Methylomagnum ishizawai: one gene and its partner. The protein of the gene in region 1 binds, or shares a complex with, the protein of each later gene. Links are inferred from orthologs where the notes say so. Each region holds a gene or a part of one and is shown in the gene's direction. Other genes may lie near its edges. The genes, in order: accA and accD.

What was found.
Region 2: the proteins of accA (region 1) and accD are in contact, whole or in part, in a solved structure (PDB 8UXZ), measured with the Escherichia coli proteins. The link is inferred for Methylomagnum ishizawai from one-to-one orthologs.

What each region holds. Positions count from the first base shown.
Region 1 is NZ_AP019783.1:1,481,506-1,491,763, reverse strand. What follows is about bases 5,639-8,595. They hold accA (acetyl-CoA carboxylase carboxyl transferase subunit alpha), read left to right. Parts: upstream 5,639-6,612; coding sequence 6,613-7,578; downstream 7,579-8,595. Other genes in these bases: tilS (tRNA lysidine(34) synthetase TilS), read left to right, coding at 7,618-8,595; K5658_RS06850 (dienelactone hydrolase family protein), read left to right, coding at 5,860-6,579. In the rest of the region: K5658_RS06880 (ethanolamine ammonia-lyase subunit EutB), read right to left, coding at 1-1,183; K5658_RS06875 (hypothetical protein), read left to right, coding at 1,385-1,783; K5658_RS06870 (zinc metalloprotease), read left to right, coding at 2,217-3,122; K5658_RS06865 (hypothetical protein), read left to right, coding at 3,335-3,610; K5658_RS06860 (PEP-CTERM sorting domain-containing protein), read left to right, coding at 4,007-4,615; K5658_RS06855 (hypothetical protein), read left to right, coding at 5,166-5,348; more of tilS, read left to right, coding at 8,596-8,991; K5658_RS06835 (DUF4156 domain-containing protein), read right to left, coding at 8,981-9,313; pyrG (CTP synthase), read left to right, coding at 9,507-10,258. UniProt on the Escherichia coli protein: Component of the acetyl coenzyme A carboxylase (ACC) complex. First, biotin carboxylase catalyzes the carboxylation of biotin on its carrier protein (BCCP) and then the CO(2) group is transferred by the carboxyltransferase to acetyl-CoA to form malonyl-CoA.
Region 2 is NZ_AP019783.1:2,684,633-2,694,697, reverse strand. Bases 7,302-10,065 are described here. They hold accD (acetyl-CoA carboxylase, carboxyltransferase subunit beta), read left to right. Parts: upstream 7,302-8,088; coding sequence 8,089-9,042; downstream 9,043-10,065. Other genes in these bases: folC (bifunctional tetrahydrofolate synthase/dihydrofolate synthase), read left to right, coding at 9,047-10,065; trpA (tryptophan synthase subunit alpha), read left to right, coding at 7,302-8,067. In the rest of the region: K5658_RS12150 (ATP-binding cassette domain-containing protein), read left to right, coding at 1-1,444; K5658_RS12145 (calcium:cation antiporter), read left to right, coding at 1,448-2,584; K5658_RS12140 (urate hydroxylase PuuD), read left to right, coding at 2,765-3,388; K5658_RS12135 (PEP-CTERM sorting domain-containing protein), read left to right, coding at 3,709-4,380; tRNA pseudouridine(38-40) synthase TruA, read left to right, coding at 4,589-5,404; K5658_RS12125 (phosphoribosylanthranilate isomerase), read left to right, coding at 5,410-6,072; trpB (tryptophan synthase subunit beta), read left to right, coding at 6,053-7,258; more of trpA, read left to right, coding at 7,255-7,301.

The sequences.
Region 1 (10,258 bases):
CCCCCATGAAATAAGTGCAACCGGCCACGCCCAGCAAGGTGATGAGGTTGTCCATATCGTTCTGGTCGGCCTCGGCGTGGTTGGTGTAGCAGGCATCGCAACCCATCGGCAGGCCCAGGAGCTTCCCGCAGAAGTGGTCCTCCAACCCGGCGCGGATGATCTGCTTGCCATCGTAGAGATATTCCGGCCCGATGAAACCCACCACGGTATTGACCAGGAGCGGCGCGAACTCGCGGGCCACGGCATAGGCGCGGGCCTCGCAGGTCTGGGCGTCGATGCCATGATGGGCCTCGGCGGACAAGGCGCTGCCCTGGCCGGTCTCGAAATACATCACGTTGTCGCCCACCGTGCCGCGGTTGAGGGAAAGCGCCATCTCCCGCGCTTCCCCGAGCAGCGCGAGGTCCACGCCGAAACCGCGGTTGGCCGCCTCGGTCCCGGCGATGGATTGGAACACCAAATCCACCGGCACGCCCCGCCGCATCAATTCCATGGTGGTGGTGACATGGGCCAGCACGCAACTTTGGGTGGGGATGGCGTATTCCTGGATGATCCGGTCCAATAGGCGCAGTAAACCGGCCACATTGGCCGGGCTGTCGGTGGCGGGGTTGATGCCGATGACCGCATCGCCATTGCCGTACAGCAAACCGTCGAGGAGGCTGGCGGCGATGCCCTGGGGATCGTCGGTGGGATGGTTGGGCTGCAAGCGGGTCGATAAGCGTCCCGGCAGCCCCAAGGTATTGCGGAACCGGGTCGTCACCCGGCAACGCCGGGCGGCGGCGATCAAATCCTGGTTGCGCATGAGTTTCGAGACCGCCGCCGCCATTTCCGGCATCAGGCCGGACCGGATGGATTCTATGTCCACGCCTGGCGTGGTGTCGGCCAGCAGCCATTCGCGGAATTCGCCCACGGTCAGCCCGGCGATGGGCGCGAAGGCCGCCATGTCGTGGCGCTCGAAGATCAAGCGGCTGACCTCGTCCTGCTCGGGCGGGATCAAAGGCTCTTCCAGGAAGCGCCGCAAGGGCACCCCGGCCAGCACGCGCTGGGCGATGGCCCGTTCCGCCTCGGACTCGGCGGCGAGTCCGGCCAGTTGGTCCGCCGAACGCAAGGGCGAGGCCTTGCCCAGCAGGGTTTTAAGATCGGGGAATGAATAACGCCTACCCCCGGCGGTATCGGTATAAAGCATCGCGCAACGACAAAAGGATTAAACCCCTATTTAACATCCCAGCATGACATGATCATGACACCCACCCTCCCGCGCCATCCCCGGCATTTTGTTATACTTGGAAACCGCGCCATTCTCACGGGCCATTCCTCCAGGCCATGGCCAAATATTTTCCACTCGATCCGTATTATCCATCCACGGTAAACCCTTATGCACGGTGACATGCCAACCTCGATAGCCATCGCCCACAACAAAGTCCCCAATAGAATACGCCTGCGGGCGGCCTGCATCAAAAACCAGCCCGCCATCGCCGACCTGCTGAAACTCCGGCTGCTCAAGCGACCCGAAGCCAAAGGGATATACCATGCCGAGCCGAATATCATTACCGGTACCTTGTTGATCAAATACCATCCAGCCCACCATACCGAAGCCGGCGTTCTCGCCCTGGTCGAAGATTCGATCCGCGAAATCGCCGAAGGCAAAATCAAACTCCCTGAAAAGAGCAAAAGCCAGAAAATCGGCAAAATGAGTCCGGCGGCCTTTTTCACGCGGGAACTCTTCGTGGATATCTTCGGGAACCTCATCGCCGGGATCGTGGTCGCGGCCATTATCTCGGCCTGACTACAAAGCCTTTCCACTTCCCCCCAGGCTTGGCGCGTTTTCGATAGGAAACATGGCCACTCATTCCCAAGCTCGGCTTGGAAATACCAATGTGGAAACCCTGCTTTCCGTCCTACGCCAAGCGGAACGTGGAAACCCGCCATGCCCAGCCTTCCGCTTTTCCCAACAGCTAGCGCCCCGACCGTATCGAATGGCGGCAAAGTCCGTAGCCTGGATCACGCCGAATTACGTCGCACGCCATCCTAGCTACACCGAGAGGCACCCAGCCATCGATACCGGTCGGCACGGCCAGGACAGCCTGGGTAGTGGAACTGCGGTAGACCCCGTTCGTCTCGCGGGCGCATGATCTTCGCGCCATTCCTGCGCGCCCGCCGGCTCCACCGGCACTGAAACAGCCGTTGATGTCCATATACTAGGCTAGGAGATAACCCATATGCACGATAAAACCCAATCCAGGATCAACCTGCTCGGCGGCTATTGCCTTGTCACCTTCCTTGGCGCGACCGGTATGGCACCGTATGCCACGGCGGAGGAAATACCCCAGCTGAAATGCAGAACCCCGGTGCGGAACATGGCCGAGAAACTGCAAAGCGAATCCATTTTCAATACCGCCAGCAGGCAGGCCGCCAAAACCTTCCCGCCGCCCAACCAGCCCGTCACCATCCCGGTTTGGTTCCATGTCATCTATAAGGTCGTGTCCGGCCAACCCAAAGGCAATGTTTCGGACGCGGTCATCGCCAAGCAGATCACGGTTTTGAACAATGCCTATCAAGGCAGTGGATTCCAGTTTTCGCTGGCCGGCACCGATAGGACGGAAAGCGCCGATTGGTTCGATCAATGCCTGGATAACGAGGCGTTGGAACCCGTCTATAAAAAACAATTGGCGGTCGATCCCACCCATACCTTGAATGCCTATACCTGCAATAGCATCTCTGGTTTGCTCGGCTTCGCGACCTTTCCAGATATGTATGCGGAATCGAGCGCGATGCACGGGGTTGTATTGAGTTACCGGTCGCTCCCAGGCGGCCCGGCCCCTTATGGGGAAGGCGATACCGCCACCCATGAAATCGGACATTATCTGGGCCTCTATCATACTTTCGACGATGACCGCACCAGCTGCACCGTGGATAATGATTTGGTGGGCGACACGGCCATCGAGCGCACCCCAAATTTCGATTGCCCCGTCAAAAGGGATACCTGCGCGAACAAACTAGGCAAAGACCCGGTGACCAACTACATGGATTACAGCGCCGATGCCTGTATGACCGGTTTCAGCATCGGCCAAGTCAAGCGTATGCAGGCCCAGGTGTTGGCATTCAAACCCTCGTTGGTGCCTTGATGGATATTCTCCACCGCCCAGGAGGTCAGAAATAACCGCCCGCCCCACCCTACCCTGGCCGACAAAGCACCCATCGAAAGCGGCGGCGGGCGCGGAGCGTTCCGGGGTACGGGAACACAAATCGACACAAACCCAGGATTGACCGCACAGCGCTTCTCCCCAATCATCCGCATTCCGCAGCGTAGTCGTTCGATGCCCGAATGGAGGAATTCATGAAGACCAAGATGCTTGTTGGGTTTGCAACGTATTTGGCGGTATTCGGTCCAGCGCATGCCGATACCAACGATATCGGCAAGGATCGAGTTCCGAAAGCCGTACTCGATGCCTTCGAACGGGCGCACCCGAATGCTCGGGACGTGGAGTACGAGGCCCGGCGCTTCGCGGACGGTCCGGCCTACGCCATAGAATTCAAAGAAAACGGCAGGGAATACGAATTCCTATATAAACCGGAGGGTTCGCTGGTCCGCCAACAAGAAGAAGCCGATTGAACCGTCCTTTTGATTCCGTCGCGGACTTCGCCTAACCGGGCGGCATCCATCCTATCGATCTGGGTCGGTGCCTCGATGAGGGCGGTTATAATTGGAGGGTGCTATAGGCTTGCCGGGTCCGCAACGAACCCAGGCCACCACAAACAGGGTGGAGCCAAGTCAAGGGAAATATCGGGCCCGTCCCCGGCAATCGCGGGTGGAAACCCAAAATTTCCATAATATTGACGCACCAGAGCCCCCCATGCTAGCCTTCAATCCTCGATATTCGCCTATTTCCACCGCATATCCAGGACTCCATAACCTATAAATTAAACAAGGCCGCAAACCCGGCCTTGACTAATAACCTTATGGAGGTAGTCGCAACCATCCCTCTATTTATCTGGAGACCTTACTCCCATGCAAAAAACCACCCTTGCAGCGGCGCTGGGCCTATTGTTGGCGGTCAGCAGCCCTGTTTCCCATGCCTATAGCTTTGTGGTTTCCAGCCAAACCCTGATGGGCATCGACGATTTGGTGACGACCAGCGGCCATCATTACGATGTGTCCTTCGGGGATGGTTCGCCATCGACCCTCTGGCCCAGCAACCAGTTCGACTTTAGCACCCCCACGGAAGCGGGCCTTGCAAACACCGCCCTTCGTTCGGCGCTCCTGGCCTCCGGCTTCACTTCCGCAAACCTTCCCAACGGTATCAACGGCATTGCCACCACCTATACCCAGACTATAAGCATCATCTTTCCGGTTCTCGATCTTGGTGGCGGCTTTTTCAGCATTCCTGGCTTATTAATATCATCAGCCAATATAGGCAATCCATTCCCCAACTTCTTCATCATTGCCCAAAGCACCTTCCTCAACAACTACAGCGCGGCCGGCAATACCACCTGGGCAAAGTTCACCGAGGTCGCCGCGGTACCCGAACCGGCATCGGCTTGGCTGATGATCGCGGGCGCGACCGGCCTATGGAGCAGGAAAGCCCGCCCCCCGCGCCGGAAATCAGCGGCGGCTTGAATCCCCAGCGCCCGCGATCCTTCCCCGCCAGGAGACATCCTCGAAGGTTTCCTCGCGACCCATCGGCTTGATATAGACGCTGCGACCAGCGCGGACCCTGGCCGCGCTGGTTCCGCCCGCCCGGTCCGCTCCGGGCAAACGGCCCCCGCAGTTCCGCGCCATTCCAATGCGTCGCCGCCAACGCGGACCGTTCATCAACCCCCCTCCGCTTCCATCCCACCCGTACCGCCAAGCGGTTTTGTCGGGTCCGCGCACGGGCCTCGGTGGGCAAGGTCCATGGGCATTCCCGCAAAGGATCGGACATGGCCGCGCATATGCCGTCGTCGCGGGCGGCAACGGCCCGCCGGTTCATGAATACGGCACACGGCAAGCACGGCAATCTAATCATGAAATTTTTATGATAACTTCATTTATTACGAATTCATTTGAAATGAAATTTACACGGTTTTGTAACCAAACAGCCTTTGATCTTCGATATTTTATTCACGCCCCAACCAGAAGGGCGTAATTTTTCAATATCAACGAAAGACGAAAGACTGAGGAGGTAAATATGGAACAAGAGAAAGACAATTTTTGGTTGTACATCGGCGGCGTTATCCTTTTAGCGGTCGTTGTCGTGTTCGCCATGCGCGGTGCGCGTGATGATCTGGAAGCCGGCGTCAAGAATCAACAAGCCCAGGCCGAATCGAAGGCTGAGGTGGAAAAGCAGATCGAACGCCAGCACGCCAAATAATAATAAGGTAAAAGCACCTATGCCCCGCCTGCCCAGCCCGGAAATATCCTAGCGGCGCAGACGGGGCATCCCAGTAAAAAAAACCTCAGCAGACTTTGTTGGATGTGGCAATCCCGGTTCATGTCGATGGTTTAGTTACTCGTACACGGAACCCGAGAGAACTTTCGGCAAAGTCCACTTTCCCGACGGCTTCTTCTTAATACTTTTTGTTCCAGGAGTAAGCCGTCGTTTTTTTGGCCGGTTCGCAAGCGAAAATCCCACCGCCATCCTTCTCATTCTTCCAAGCACTCCCCTGCCCACCGGGCCGATGTTTCGGTCATTCCCCAGCAACCGTATGGTTCGCTTCCGTTTCGGTCGGCCACCGATGATCGGCATCGAAACCCAATCCCGGAGTCTGGATATCGCCCACCCGCAACCATGGCGTTCCCGGCCCGCATTCTGCTAGGGTATCGCCGCCGATGGCGTCCCACCGCATAGCGACGCCCCCCATTTCCCGACCGGAGATAAGCCCATGGCGATCCAAACCCGCACCGTCGATTACGTCCACGCCGACACCGCGCTCGAAGGCTTTTTCGCCTACGACGACCGCCGCGCCCAACCCTTGCCCTCCGTGCTGATCGCCCATGCCTGGGCGGGCCGCGACGATTTCGTCTGCGACAAGGCCCGGAAACTGGCCGAACTCGGCTACGCCGCCTTCGCCCTCGACATGTACGGCAAGGGCGTCCTGGGCTCGGGACCGGAAGAGAACGCCCAGCTCATGCAGCCCTTCATGCAAGACCGCGCCTTGTTGCAAAGCCGGATCGCCGCCGCCCTCGACAGCTTGCGCCTGCAACCCGAGGTCGATGGCCGCCGCGTCGCCGCCATGGGTTTTTGCTTCGGCGGCTTGTGCGTGCTGGACTTGGCGCGGACCGGGGCCGACCTGCGCGGCGTGGCGAGCTTCCATGGCCTGTTCATCCCGCCCGGCAACACCGGGAACAACAAGATCAAGGCCAAGGTGCTGGCCCTGCACGGCTTCGACGATCCCATGGTCAAGCCGGAACAACTGGTGGCCCTGGGCCACGAACTCACCGCTGCCGGGGCCGATTGGCAAATCCACGCCTATGGCCACACCGTCCACGCCTTCACCAACCCCAAGGCCAACGACCCCGGTTTCGGCACGGTCTACCAGGAAACCGCCGACCGCCGCTCCTGGGAAAGCCTCAAGGATTTCCTGGCCGAAGTGTTAAAATAACGGCTTTTCCGTCCGCGCCGGGATCACCACAATATGGACCTGAAATTCCTCGATTTCGAACAGCCCATCGCCGAACTCGAAGCCAAGATCGGCGAGCTCAAACGGGTCGGTTTCGACAACGAAATCAACATCAGCGAAGAAATCGCCCGCCTCGAAGAGAAGAGCCGCAAGCTCACCGAATCGGTGTTTTCCTCCCTGACCGCCTGGCAGATTTCGCAAATCTCCCGCCATCCGCAACGGCTCTATACTCTGGACTACTTGGAACTGATCTTCGGGGACTTCCACGAACTGCATGGCGACCGCGCCTATGCCGACGATCCGGCCATCGTCGGCGGCCTGACCAAGCTCGACGGCCTGCCGGTCATGGTGATCGGCCATCAGAAGGGCCGCGACACCAAGGAAAAAATCCACCGCAACTTCGGGATGCCGCGCCCGGAAGGCTACCGCAAGGCGCTGCGCCTGATGCGCCTGGCCGAGCGCTTCCACCTGCCCATCCTCTGCTTCATCGACACGCCCGGCGCCTACCCCGGCATCGGCGCGGAAGAACGCGGCCAGAGCGAAGCCATCGCCCGCAACCTGTTCGAGATGGCGACCCTGCGCACCCCGATCCTCTGCACCGTGGTCGGCGAGGGCGGTTCGGGCGGGGCGCTGGCCATCGGCGTGGGCGATAGGCTCTTGATGCTGCAATACAGCACCTATTCGGTGATTTCGCCGGAGGGCTGCGCCTCGATCCTGTGGAAGAGCGCCGACAAGGCCGAACTCGCCGCCGAGGCCATGGGCATCACCTCCGAACGCCTGAGGGAACTCAAGCTGATCGACGAGATCGTGCCCGAACCCCTGGGCGGCGCCCACCGCGACCGCCAGCAAGCCGCCAACAACCTGAAGGCGGCGATCAAGCGCCACCTGGAGGAACTGCTCCGCACCCCCATGGAGGGATTGCTGGAACGGCGCTATGCCCGCTTGATGAGCTATGGCGTCTACGAAGAAGCCAATGCCTGAGGCCGCCGGGGCGGGAATCCCCGCCCGCCCCGTTCCTTCATGAACCCCTCCGCCGCCCGCTTGCGGGCCAATCTCGCCCGCCATCCGCCCTCCCCCCATTATTGGATCGCCTATAGCGGCGGGCTAGACTCGCGGGTATTGCTGCGCCTGTGCGCCGAATTGGCCCGCGCCCGCCAGGATTTCCGCTGTACCGCCGTCCATGTCCATCATGGTCTGCAAACCGCCGCCGAACACTGGGCCGAACAGTGCCGGACCACCTGCGAGGCCGAGGGCGTGGCGTTCCGTTTGCTGCGGGTCGATGCCCGGCCCCGCCCCGGCCAAAGCCCCGAGGAAGCCGCCCGCGCCGCCCGTTATCAAGCCCTGGCAGCGCTGATGGGGACGGGCGATGCCTTGCTCACCGCCCAGCATCGGGACGACCAGGCCGAGACCTTGCTGCTGCAATTGCTGCGCGGCGCGGGACTGCCGGGTTTGGCGGCGATGCCGGAGCGGGCGGCGTTCGGCCCCGGTTTCCTGCTGCGGCCCTTGCTGGAGCATGGCCGCGCCGAACTGCGGGGCTATGCCGAGGCGCTCAAACTCGATTGGGTGGAAGACCCCAGCAACCGCGATCTGGGCTACGACCGCAATTTCATCCGCCACCGTATCCTGCCCGCGTTGGCCGAACGCTGGCCCGCCGTCAACGCCACCCTCAGCCGCTCCGCCCAACACTGCGCCGAGGCCCAGGCCACCCTGGCGGCGCTGGCCCGCGACCTCTGCCACGCGGCGCTGAACCCGGAGCGGGAAACGCTGTATGTGGACCGTTTATTGGATTACACGGCGGCGGACCGGCGCCTGGTCCTGCGCGAATGGATCGGGTCCCAGGGCTTCCGTATGCCCTCGGCCCGCGTGTTGGGACAGGTATTGGATTGCGCCCTCAACGCCCACCCCGAGCGCAGTCCCGCCGTACGCTGGCGCGAAGGGGAAATCCGCCGCTACCGCAACGAATTGTATTTGCTGCCGCCCGCGGGGCCGTTCGACAGCCAGGCCGTCATCGCCTGGAACGGCCCCGCGCCCCTGGTCCTGCCGGACGGCAACGGCGAACTCATCGCCCTACCCACGGACGGACCCGGCATCGCGCCCGGATTGTGGCGGACGGCAGCCATCAGCGTGCGCTACCGGCAAGGCGGCGAAACCTGCCGCCCCCTGGGCCGGGCCGGTGCGCGGGAACTCAAGAAATTATTCCAGGAGGCCGGGATTCCGCCCTGGGTGCGGGAGCGGACGCCCTTGGTCTATATGGATGGACGGCTGGCGGCGGTGGGGAAATGGTGGATTTGCCAGGAGTTCGCGGGGGACGGGACGGGGCGGAATATCGCGATCGAATGGCATGCCTTGCCCCGGCCCGCCCAGGCCCTGCCGCGAAACCCCGCTACGGATTGATGCAGCGATAGACATCGAACGACTGCTCGCCTTCCAGCAGCGGCCCCTTGGCGACGATGGTATCGCCGCCCATGCCGCCCGCGTTGTTGCGGGCCAGCCGGTACACCTCTTCCTGGACCACGGATTTGCCGCGGGCGATGAAACCGAGGGTCGCCGTGGTATTGGCCGTGACCTGGCCCAGCGGCTTGCAGCGCCCTACTTCCGACTTCGACAGCACCCGGACCTTCTCGCCCTGCGGCTTGAGATCGACCCAGGCGCAACCCGCCATGATGCCCAGCAACACCGCGCCCGCCAACGTCCCGAATCGCCTTGTCCTGCCCATCTAACCCCTCCTGAAAACTGGGATTGTTACTCGATCCCGCTATGGTAAACCGGCTTTCCGCCGATTTGAAACCAAGGCTGGCGATGACGCAACGCCCCGCGTCGGGTAAAATGCCACGCTTATATTCCGCCATCCACCGCATCCGCCCCTGGCCCCCAACGGGCGACCGCGGTCAACCCTCCCCCCTTCGCGCATGACCAAGTACATTTTCATTACCGGCGGTGTCGTTTCCTCGCTCGGCAAAGGCATCGCCGCGTCGTCCCTGGCCGCCATCCTCGAGGCCCGCGGCCTCAAGGTGACGATGACCAAGCTCGACCCCTATATCAACGTCGATCCCGGCACCATGAGCCCGTTCCAGCACGGCGAGGTGTTCGTCACCGAGGACGGGGCCGAAACCGACCTCGACCTCGGCCATTACGAGCGCTTCCTGCGCACCACCATGGGCAAGGTCAACAACTGGACCACCGGCCAAATCTACGAGAACGTGATCCGCAAGGAGCGCCGCGGCGAATATCTCGGCGCGACCGTGCAGGTCATCCCCCATGTCACCGACGAGATCAAGCGGGTGATCCGCCTGAGCGCCGAGGGCTACGATGTCGCCATGATCGAAATCGGCGGTACCGTGGGCGATATCGAATCCCAGCCCTTCCTCGAAGCCATCCGCCAGTTGCGGGTGGAATTGGGCGAGGATCGGTGCCTGTTCATCCACCTGACCCTGGTGCCCTATATCGCCGGGGCGGGCGAACTCAAGACCAAGCCGACCCAGCACTCGGTGAAGGAACTCCGCACCATCGGCATCCAGCCCGACGTGTTGATCTGCCGCTCCGACCGCCTGGTGCCGCAATCCGAGCGCAAGAAGATCGCCCTGTTCACCAATGTCAACGAGGACGCGGTCATCTCCGCCGTGGACGCCGACACCATCTACCGCATCCCGCTCTCGCTGCA
Region 2 (10,065 bases), 1.2 Mb from region 1 along the record:
CGACGACGATATCGCCTCTTTGTCGGGCGGCTTGAAGCGGCGGGTGTTGTTGGCGCGGGCCTTGGCCACCCAGCCCGATGTGCTGCTGCTGGACGAACCCACCAACCATCTCGACCTCGACGCCATCCTCTGGCTGGAGGAATTCCTGCTGGGTTGGCCCGGCACCTTGATCTTCATCACCCACGACCGGGTGTTCCTGCAAAAGCTCGCCACCCGCATCATCGAACTGGACCGGGGTCGGCTCACCGATTTCCCAGGGGATTACCCGACCTATCTGCGCCGCAAGGAGGAACTGTTGGAGGCCGAGGCCAAGCAGGAGGCCGAGTTCGACAAGAAACTGGCCCAGGAGGAGGTGTGGATCCGCACCGGGATCAAGGCCCGCCGTACCCGCGACATGGGCCGGGTCAAGCGCTTGGTGGAGATGCGGAAAGAGCGCGGCGAGCGGCGGACCAGGGTGGGGCAGGTCAATATGCTGGTGCAGCAGGCCGAGCGTTCCGGCAAGTTGGTGGCCGAGGCCGAGAACGTGGGTTTCGGCTACGCGGACCGTACCATCGTGCGCGATTTCTCGGCCACCCTCCTGCGCGGCGATAAGATCGGCATCATCGGTCCCAACGGCTGTGGCAAGACCACCTTGCTGCGCCTGATCCTGGGTCAATTACAACCCACCAGTGGCAAGATCAAGCTGGGTACGAACCTGGAAATCGCCTATTTCGACCAATACCGCGCCCAGTTGGACGAGGAGGCTTCGGTGATCGACAACGTGGCCCAGGGCAGCGACCGGGTCACTATCAATGGCCGCAACACCCACGCCATCGGCTATCTCAGGGATTTCCTGTTCAGCCCCGACCGCGCCCGCCAGCCGGTGAAATCTCTGTCGGGCGGCGAGCGCAACCGGCTGCTCCTGGCCCGCTTGTTCACCCAGCCGGCCAATCTGCTGGTGCTGGACGAACCCACCAACGACCTCGACGCCGACACCCTGGACTTGCTGGAAGAGCTTTTGACCGAGTTCAACGGCACGGTGTTGGTGGTCAGCCACGACCGCGCCTTCCTCAACAATCTGGTGACCAGCGTCTTGGTGTTCGAGGGCGATGGCAAGGTCAACGAGTATGTGGGGGGCTACGACGATTGGTTGCGGCAAAGGCCCGCGTCGGTGGCGGCCCCATCCCCGGCCAAGCCCGCTCCCGAAAAAACCGCCGCGCCCGCCAAATCCAAGAAAATGAGCTTCAAGGAGCAAAAGGAATTGGAAGGCTTGCCCGGGAAAATCGAGGATTTGGAAACCGAAATCGCCGCGTTGAACCAGCGCATGGCCGATCCCGGTTTCTACCAGCAAAGCCGGGACGCCATCACCCAGGCCCAGGCGCGGATGGCCGAGTTGGAGCAAGGCTTGGCCCTGGCCTACGAGCGCTGGGAAGCCTTGGAGGCTTTGCGGGAAGCGGCGGGATAGGCCGTGCGGATAGCGAGCGATTTCCTCTCCCGCCACGCCTACACCCTGACCTGCTGGCTGGTCTGGCTGGCGTTCATCCTGGCCCCCAGCCTGGACCCGCACCGAATCGGCCTGGGCTGGACGGCGGCCATCGCGCTCGGGGTGTTCGCCGCCATGTTGGGCTGCGTGTTCACCGTGGTGCGCCATGCCGACCATCTGGCCGATATCTTGGGCGAACCCCTGGGCACCCTGGTCCTGACCCTCTCGGCCACCGCCATCGAGGTCAGCCTGATGCTGATGATCATGTTGACCGGCCAGCAGAACCCCACTTTGTTGCGCGATACCGTGTTCGCGACCCTGATGGTCCTGCTCAATGGGCTGGTGGGTTTGTCTTTGGCGGCGGGCGGTTGGCGGCATCTGGAGCAGGAGTTCAACCTGCGGGGGGCGCTGTCGTTCCTGCATTTGATCGCGCCCCTGTCCCTGGTGCTGCTGGTCATGCCGAACTACAGCCGGTCCTCGGCGGGCCACACCCTCGCCCCGCAACAGGAGGGCTTCCTGGGGGCGCTGTGCGTTCTGGTCTACGCCGGTTTCCTGTTGTTGCAAACCGGCAGGCACCGCTCGCTGTTCGACCATCCGTTCAATACCCAGCAAAACGGCTTCGACGACAACCTGGGCGAGAAACCCGTGCATAAACTGCCCGCCGGGCCCGGCGATATCGCCCGGTCGGCGGCGGGGTTGCTGTTGTCGGTGGTGCCCATCGTGTTGCTGGCCGAGCATCTGGGCGGCTTCATCGATTTCGGCATCGAAACCTTGCATGCGCCGGGAGCCTTGGGCGGCTTGGTGGTGTCGGGCCTGGTGTTGGCCCCGGAGGGCTTGGGAGCGTTGCGGGCCGCGCTGGCCAACCGGATGCAGCGGGCGGTGAACATCTGCCTGGGTTCGGCCCTCAGCACCATCGCCCTGACCGTGCCCACCGTCTTGATCGCCGCCAGCCTGTCCAACCACACCCTGGAACTGGGGCTGGAAGGCATCGATCCCACCTTGCTCTACGCCAGCCTCTTGGTGCTGCTCATCACCCTGGTCAGCGGACGCGCCACCATCTTGCAGGGGCAGGCGCACCTGATGCTGTTCGTCGCCTACCTGTTCTTCATTTTCTATCCCTGAAGGCTTGTTGGAGTCCAAGGCTTGCCGTGGCGATGACGGGGTTTGTCCAAAGTCGGCTTTGGATTCCAGAACCACCGTTATGGGTTTGCTTCGTGCTCCGCAAGGGCATACCCTGTGTCACGCCTGCTCGACCTATCCCCAGGCACATCATCCCAAAAACACATTATGAGGAGGATATCCATGCGTAATCTCATGTTGAAACTGATCGACAAACTGGCCGGTTTTGGTTTGGACAAACTGGAACGCGCCCTCTTGTTCGGGGCCGGGCTGTGCGCGGTGCTGGCGCTCGCCACCGGCAGCGTGCGGCTGGACCTGAACTGGACCGCCTTCCTGTTCCGCTGGCTGCATGTCATTTCGGGGGTGATGTGGATCGGCCTGCTCTGGTATTTCAATTTCGTGCAAATCCCCTCCATGCCCAAGATTCCCGACGAACAGAAACCGGCCATCGGCAAGGTCATCGCCCCGACCGCGCTGTTCTGGTTCCGTTACGCGGCGCTGGCCACCGTGGTCACCGGTGTCGTGCTGGCCCTGCTCAACAGCTACCTGCTGGATGCCTTGCTGCTGGGCAAGTTCCAAGGGGGCCGGACCACCTATATCGGTCTCGGCATGTGGTTGGCGCTGTTCATGGCCTATAACGTCTGGAACATCATCTGGCCCAACCAGCAAAAGGCGCTGGGCCTGGTCCCGGCCACCGACGACGAGAAGAAGGCCGCGGCCCGCACCGCGATGTTGACCAGCCGGTTCAACACCATGTTCTCGATCCCGATGCTGTATTTCATGGTCGCGGCGCAGAATATCGCCTGACCGGTCCGTAGGGGCGGGCGCGGGGCTATGGTTCCGCGCCTTTTTTATGGGCGGGATGTCCGCCATCCTGGCCCGGATTGTGAGGAGCGTCACGTTTTCTGGGTGTGCTTGCCGTGCTGACTGGGGGTGGGGTGTCGCTATATTTTACGTTTTTACAGAATCGTTGGGGTAGGTGTATCAATCGTAACTGCCTTTGATTACAATGGGTTGGTGGCTTCCTCTGTGGGATCGCTTTGAGCGGTTGCGGGCCGTGGGAATATCCCGGTCCCCGAAAAACCACACAACCCTTGCTTCCCAATCCTTATCAAAGAACGGCAACCATGAAAAATTTGCTCACTAGCCTGATAGCGGCGGGCTTGTTGCTATCGACCCAGGCGGCCCATGCCACCCCCTTCCTCGAAAGCACCGGCGGCGATGCGGGGCCGCTGGCTTCCGGTTCCCCCAGAAACATCACACCGCCCAATATCGAAGTCGACGGCCAACTCGGCCCCGGCGATTATCTCGATGCCTATCGGTTCCATTTCGGTGGCGGTAGCTTGACGGTCAGTGTCGGCGGCGATGGTTTCTACGCGGACGCCTATATATTCGACGACGGTACCGGGGCGTTGGAGGCGGGGGGGTATATCGTCGGGTCGAATAGTACCTCCTCCCTGGGTTCGGGCAGCTTAACCCTGGGGGCGGGCGACTATCTGATCGCGATTGATTTTTCCGGCGCGAACCTTGACAACAGCCCCGCCGATCTCAATGCCCTTGTGTCCGACATCGTGGCCAACGCCGCTGGCTTTAGCGACCCCGAGTTGTTCGAGTCCCAAACCGGTTATTTATCCCCCAGGGATTATGTCGTCCTCTTCAGCGATCCGGTCGGTTACGCCGGCAGTGGCGGCGGCAGCGGTTCGGAAGTCCCGGTACCCGCCACCCTCTACCTGATGGGCTTGGGGTTGGCCGGCTTGGGGTTCAACAAGCGGCGCGGCTTGGGCCTCGCCCTGGCCTGATTCCGAAAAGCCACGCACTGGCGTTCCACTTGGCCCCTGGACGGCGGCGCGGGATTCCGCGCCGCCGTCCAGGGGTTTTCCGTCGTGGCCGGAAAGCCACCCGCGCCCCCGATGCGCTGGGCTGGATACCACGCCCATTCTTGATGCCGCTTCCGCCCACCCGCCCAATCTGGAACAATAGCGCCCCCGTCCCCCCGCTGTTTTCCCCATGCGTCTCGCCCTAGGCATCGAATACGACGGCTCGGCTTTCGCCGGCTGGCAATGGCAACCCGATAAACGCACCGTGCAGACCGCGCTCGACACCGCCCTGGGCCGGGTCGCCGACCGCGAGATCCGGGCGGTCTGCGCGGGCCGTACCGACGCCGGGGTCCACGCCTTGGAACAGGTGGTACATTTCGATACCGAAGTCCGGCGCAAGCCCTATTCCTGGCTGATGGGCACCAACACCCACCTGCCGGACGACGTGCGCGTCTTGTGGGTGCGCGAGGTGGTGGAGGATTTCCATGCCCGCTACAGCGCCATCGCCCGCTATTACCGCTACGTCATCCTCAACCGCCCCATGAAATCCGCCCTGCACCGGCGGCAACTGACTTGGCATTCCGCATCCCTGGATGCCGGGGCCATGCAGGCGGCGGCCCATTATCTGATTGGGGATCATGATTTCTCCTCGTTCCGTGCCCAGGGCTGCCAATCCAAGAGTCCCCGCCGCTATATGCATTTCATCCATGTGCGGCGCGAGGACGGCGATAGGGTGGTGGTCGAACTCTGCGCCAACGCCTTCCTGCATCATATGGTGCGGAACATCGCCGGGGTGTTGATCGAGATCGGTGCCGGCAAGCGCCCGCCGGAATGGGCGGCGGAGGTGTTGGCCGCCCGCGACCGCGCCCAGGGCGGTGTGACGGCCCCGGCCGATGGCTTATACTTGGGCGGCATTTGCTACCCCGAGCCGTTCGGCATCGCCCGCCATCCCATTTTCCAGCACCTTCCCGCCCATGCCCGCCGCTATACCCCGGACCGCGAGTGAACAAAATCCCGTACCCCTTCCACCGAACTCGCGTTAAAATCTGCGGCTTCACCCGACCCCAAGATGCCCTGGCCGCCGTGCGTTTGGGTGCGGATGCCCTGGGTTTGGTGTTCTATCCGCCCAGCCCGCGCCATGTGGATATTGAGCGGGCCCAGGCCATCGTGGCGGAACTCCCGCCTTTCATCACCGTGGTCGGTTTGTTCGTGGACGCGGCGGCGGCGCGGGTGGCGGAAGTCCTCGGGGCGGTGCGGATCGATTTGCTCCAGTTCCATGGCGACGAGGACGCCGGCTACTGCGGGGCGTTCGCCAAGCCTTACATCAAGGCCATCCGCATGAAGCCGGGTTTGGACCTCGTGTCCACGGTGGCGAAGTATCGGGCGGCTTCCGGCATCCTGTTGGACGCTTGGCACCCGGACGCCCAGGGCGGCACCGGCGACCGCTTCGACTGGGGCTTGATCCCGGCGGAGTTCGCCGCGACCCTGACGCTGGCGGGCGGCTTGACCCCCGGCAATGTGGCGGAAGCCTTGCGGACGGTGCGGCCCTATGCGCTCGATGTATCGAGCGGAGTGGAAGCGGGGAAGGGAATCAAGGACGCCGCCAAGATGGCGGCGTTCATCCAAGAAGTACACCTATTCGATAGTAAACAATATGCCGACGGAAGCTTATAACCTACCCGACGAACGCGGCCATTTCGGTCCCTACGGCGGCGTGTTCGTGGCCGAGACCCTCATGTACCCCATCGATGAGCTGAACCGGGCTTATCACCGCTACATGCAGGACCCGGAATTCCTGGCCGAGCTCGACTACGACCTCAAGCATTATGTCGGCAGACCTTCGCCCATCTACCATGCCGAGCGGCTGAGCCGCCATCTGGGCGGGGCGCAGATTTTCCTCAAGCGCGAAGACCTCAACCACACCGGGGCGCACAAGGTCAACAACACCGTCGGCCAAGCCCTGCTCGCCAAGCGCATGGGCAAAACCCGCATCATCGCCGAGACCGGCGCGGGCCAGCACGGCGTCGCGACCGCCACCGTGGCGGCGCGCTTGGGCCTCGAATGCGTGGTCTACATGGGCTCGGTGGACGTGGCCCGGCAAGCGCCCAACGTCCTCAGGATGAAGCTCCTGGGCGCGACCGTGGTGCCGGTCGAATCCGGCTCCAAGACCTTGAAGGACGCGCTCAACGAAGCGCTGCGCGACTGGGTCACCAATGTCGATAACACCTTCTACATCATCGGCACGGTCGCAGGGCCGCACCCCTATCCCGCCATGGTGCGCGATTTCCAGGCCGTGATTGGCCGCGAAGCCCGCCAGCAAATGCAGGAAATGACCGGACGCCAAGCCGATGCCTTGGTCGCCTGCGTCGGCGGTGGTTCTAATGCCATCGGCTTGTTCTATCCCTTCATCGACGACAAGGACATCGCGATGTACGGCGTCGAGGCGGCGGGCGACGGCATCGAAACCGGCCGCCATTCCGCGCCCTTGAGCGCGGGGCGTCCCGGCGTGCTGCACGGCAACCGTACCTATCTGATGGAAGACGAGGACGGCGAAATCATCGAAACCCACTCGATTTCGGCGGGGTTGGATTATCCCGGTGTCGGCCCGGAACACGCCTGGCTCAAGGATTCAGGGAGAGCCAATTACGTCAGCATCACCGATAGCGAAGCGATGGTGGGGTTCCACACCCTGACCCGGATGGAAGGCATCATCCCGGCCTTGGAATCCAGCCACGCCGTCGCCTACGCCATGAAACTCGCGCCCACCATGGCTAAGGACCAGCAAATCCTGGTGAACCTCTCCGGGCGCGGCGACAAAGACATCAACACCATAGCCCAACGCGAGGGAATCAGCCTGTGAGCCGCCTGACCGCCAAATTCGAGGCATTGCGACAAGCCCAGCGCAAGGCGCTCATCCCGTTCATCACGGCGGGCGATCCCACCCCGGAATTCACCGTCCCGGCGCTCCATGCCATGGTCGAGGCCGGGGCCGATATCATCGAACTGGGCGTGCCGTTCTCCGACCCCATGGCCGACGGCCCGGTGATCCAGAAGGCCAGCGAACGCGCCCTGGTCCACAAGATGGGCCTGCGCCGGGTGTTGGGCCTGGTCCGTGAATTCCGCGCCCAGGACGCCGAAACCCCCGTGGTGCTGATGGGTTATCTCAACCCCATCGAGGCCATGGGCTATGCCGCCTTCGTGGAACAAGCCAAGGAAGCCGGGGTCGATGGCGTCCTCACCGTCGATCTGCCGCCCGAGGAATCCTCCGAATTGCTGCCCTTGTTGCACGAGGCGGGCATCGATCCCATCTATCTCCTGGCCCCGAATAGCACCGAAGAGCGCATCCGCAAGATGGGCCAATTGGGCCGCGGCTATCTCTATTATGTTTCGCTGAAAGGCGTGACCGGCGCTTCCCATATGGACTTGGGCGAGGTCGAGCGCAAGCTGGCCGAAATCAAGGCGCTGACCCAGCTGCCGGTCGGCGTGGGCTTCGGCGTGAAGGATGCCCAAATCGCCGCCGCCATCGCCGCCTTCGCCGATGCCGTGGTCGTGGGTAGCGCCCTGGTCGGCAAGATCGAAGCCGCCGGAAACCAAACCGACCGTGCCCTGGCCGAGATCGTCGCCTTGCTGCAATCCATGCGCTCTGCGATGGACGCCGCCTCTTCCTAAACCCACACGAGAGTCAACCCCTTGAGCTGGTTTCACAAACTTGTTCCTTCGAAAATCCGCACGGAAGCCTCTACCAAAAGCACGGTGCCGGAAGGATTGTGGAGCAAATGCCCGAGTTGCAATGCCATCCTCTATCGCTCGGAGGTGGAGCGGAACCTCGAAGTCTGCCCCAAGTGCAGCCATCACATGCGGATCGGTAGCAAGAAGCGCCTGCACCTGTTCCTCGACCCAGGGAACCGCTTGGAACTCGGCGAGAACCTCGCCCCGCTCGATCCTTTGAAGTTCCGCGATAGCAAGAAATACAAGGACCGCCTGTCCCAGGCCCAGAAAGCCACAGGCGAAAAGGATGCGTTGAGCGTGGTCGCCGGGCAGTTGGAAGGGCGTCCCGTGGTCGCCGCCGCCTTCAATTTCGATTTCATGGCCGGGTCCATGGGGTCGGTGGTGGGCGAGCGCTTCGTGCGCGGGGTCAATCATTGTCTGGCCCACGGGATGCCTTTGGTGGTGTTCAGCGCCAGTGGCGGGGCGCGGATGCAGGAATCCTTGCTGTCCTTGTTCCAGATGGCGAAGACCAGCGCCGCCTTGGCCAAACTCGCCGCCGCCGGTTTGCCGTTCATTTCGGTGCTGACCGATCCCACCATGGGCGGGGTGTCGGCCAGCTTGGCGATGCTGGGCGATATCAATATCGGCGAGCCGGGTGCCTTGATCGGTTTCGCGGGGCCCAGGGTGATCGAGCAGACCGTGCGCGAGAAACTGCCGGAAGGCTTCCAGCGTAGCGAATTCCTGCTGGAACACGGGGCCCTGGACATGATCGTGGACCGCCGCGAAATGCGCGGCAAGATCGCGGCCTTACTCGACCTCTTGATGACCGGCAGGCCGTCCGTGGCGCAAAAGCCGCCCGTGGTCGAAGAACCCAAGCCCGAAATAGTCGCCACCGATGCGCCGCTGCCCAGTGGCGAACCCCAAGGCGACGTTTAAACCCATGCGTTTCACAACGCTGGCTGATTGGCTGGCTTGGCAGGAAACCCTGCATCCCCGCGCCATCGACATGGGGCTGGGCCGGGTGAGCCGGGTATTCGAGGCGATGGGCGGAAACCGCCGGGTTCCGTTCACCATCACCGTGGGCGGCACCAATGGCAAGGGTTCCTGTGTCGCCCTGTTGGACGCGATCCTCAGGGCGCAAGGCTACCGGGTGGGCACCTATACCTCGCCGCATATCCTCAAATACAACGAGCGCATCCGCATCGATGGCCGGATGGTGGGCGACGCGCCCATCTGCGAAGCCTTCGCCCGCATCGATGCCGCCCGTGGCGCAACCTCCCTCAGTTTTTTCGAGTTCGGCACGCTGGCGGCCCTGGATATCTTCGCCGACGCCGGTTTGGACGTGCAGATATTGGAGGTGGGCCTGGGGGGCAGGCTGGACGCGGTGAATATCATCGACACCGATGCCGCCTTGCTCGCCAGCATCGATATCGACCATCAGGAATGGCTGGGCCATACCCGCGAGGCGATAGGCTTGGAAAAGGCCGGGATTTTCCGTGCCGGGCGGCCCGCCGTGATCGGCGATCCGGCGGTGCCGGATTCGGTGCTAGGCTATGCCGAACAACAGGGCGTGCCCTTGCGCTGCCAGGGCCGGGATTTCGGCTACGAGGTTACCGGGCGGGGTTGGACCTGGCGGAGCGGAACCGCCCGTCTCGACGATCTGCCCCGGCCCGCGATCCCCGGCGAGCATCAACTCATGAACGCCGCGGCGGTGTTGGAAACCCTGCACCGGATCGCGGACCGGCGGCCGGTTTCGGTGGACGCCATCCGTGGCGGTCTCGCCGGGGTCAGCCTGATGGGCCGGTTCCAGTTTTTTCCGGGCGAGGTTCCCGTGCTGTTGGATGTGGCCCATAATCCGCAGGCGGTCGGGATGCTGGCCGGGCACCTCCGCCGGGAGTTCGCGGGCCGTAGAATCCATGCGGTGTTCGCGGTGATGCGGGATAAGGATATCGTCGGCAT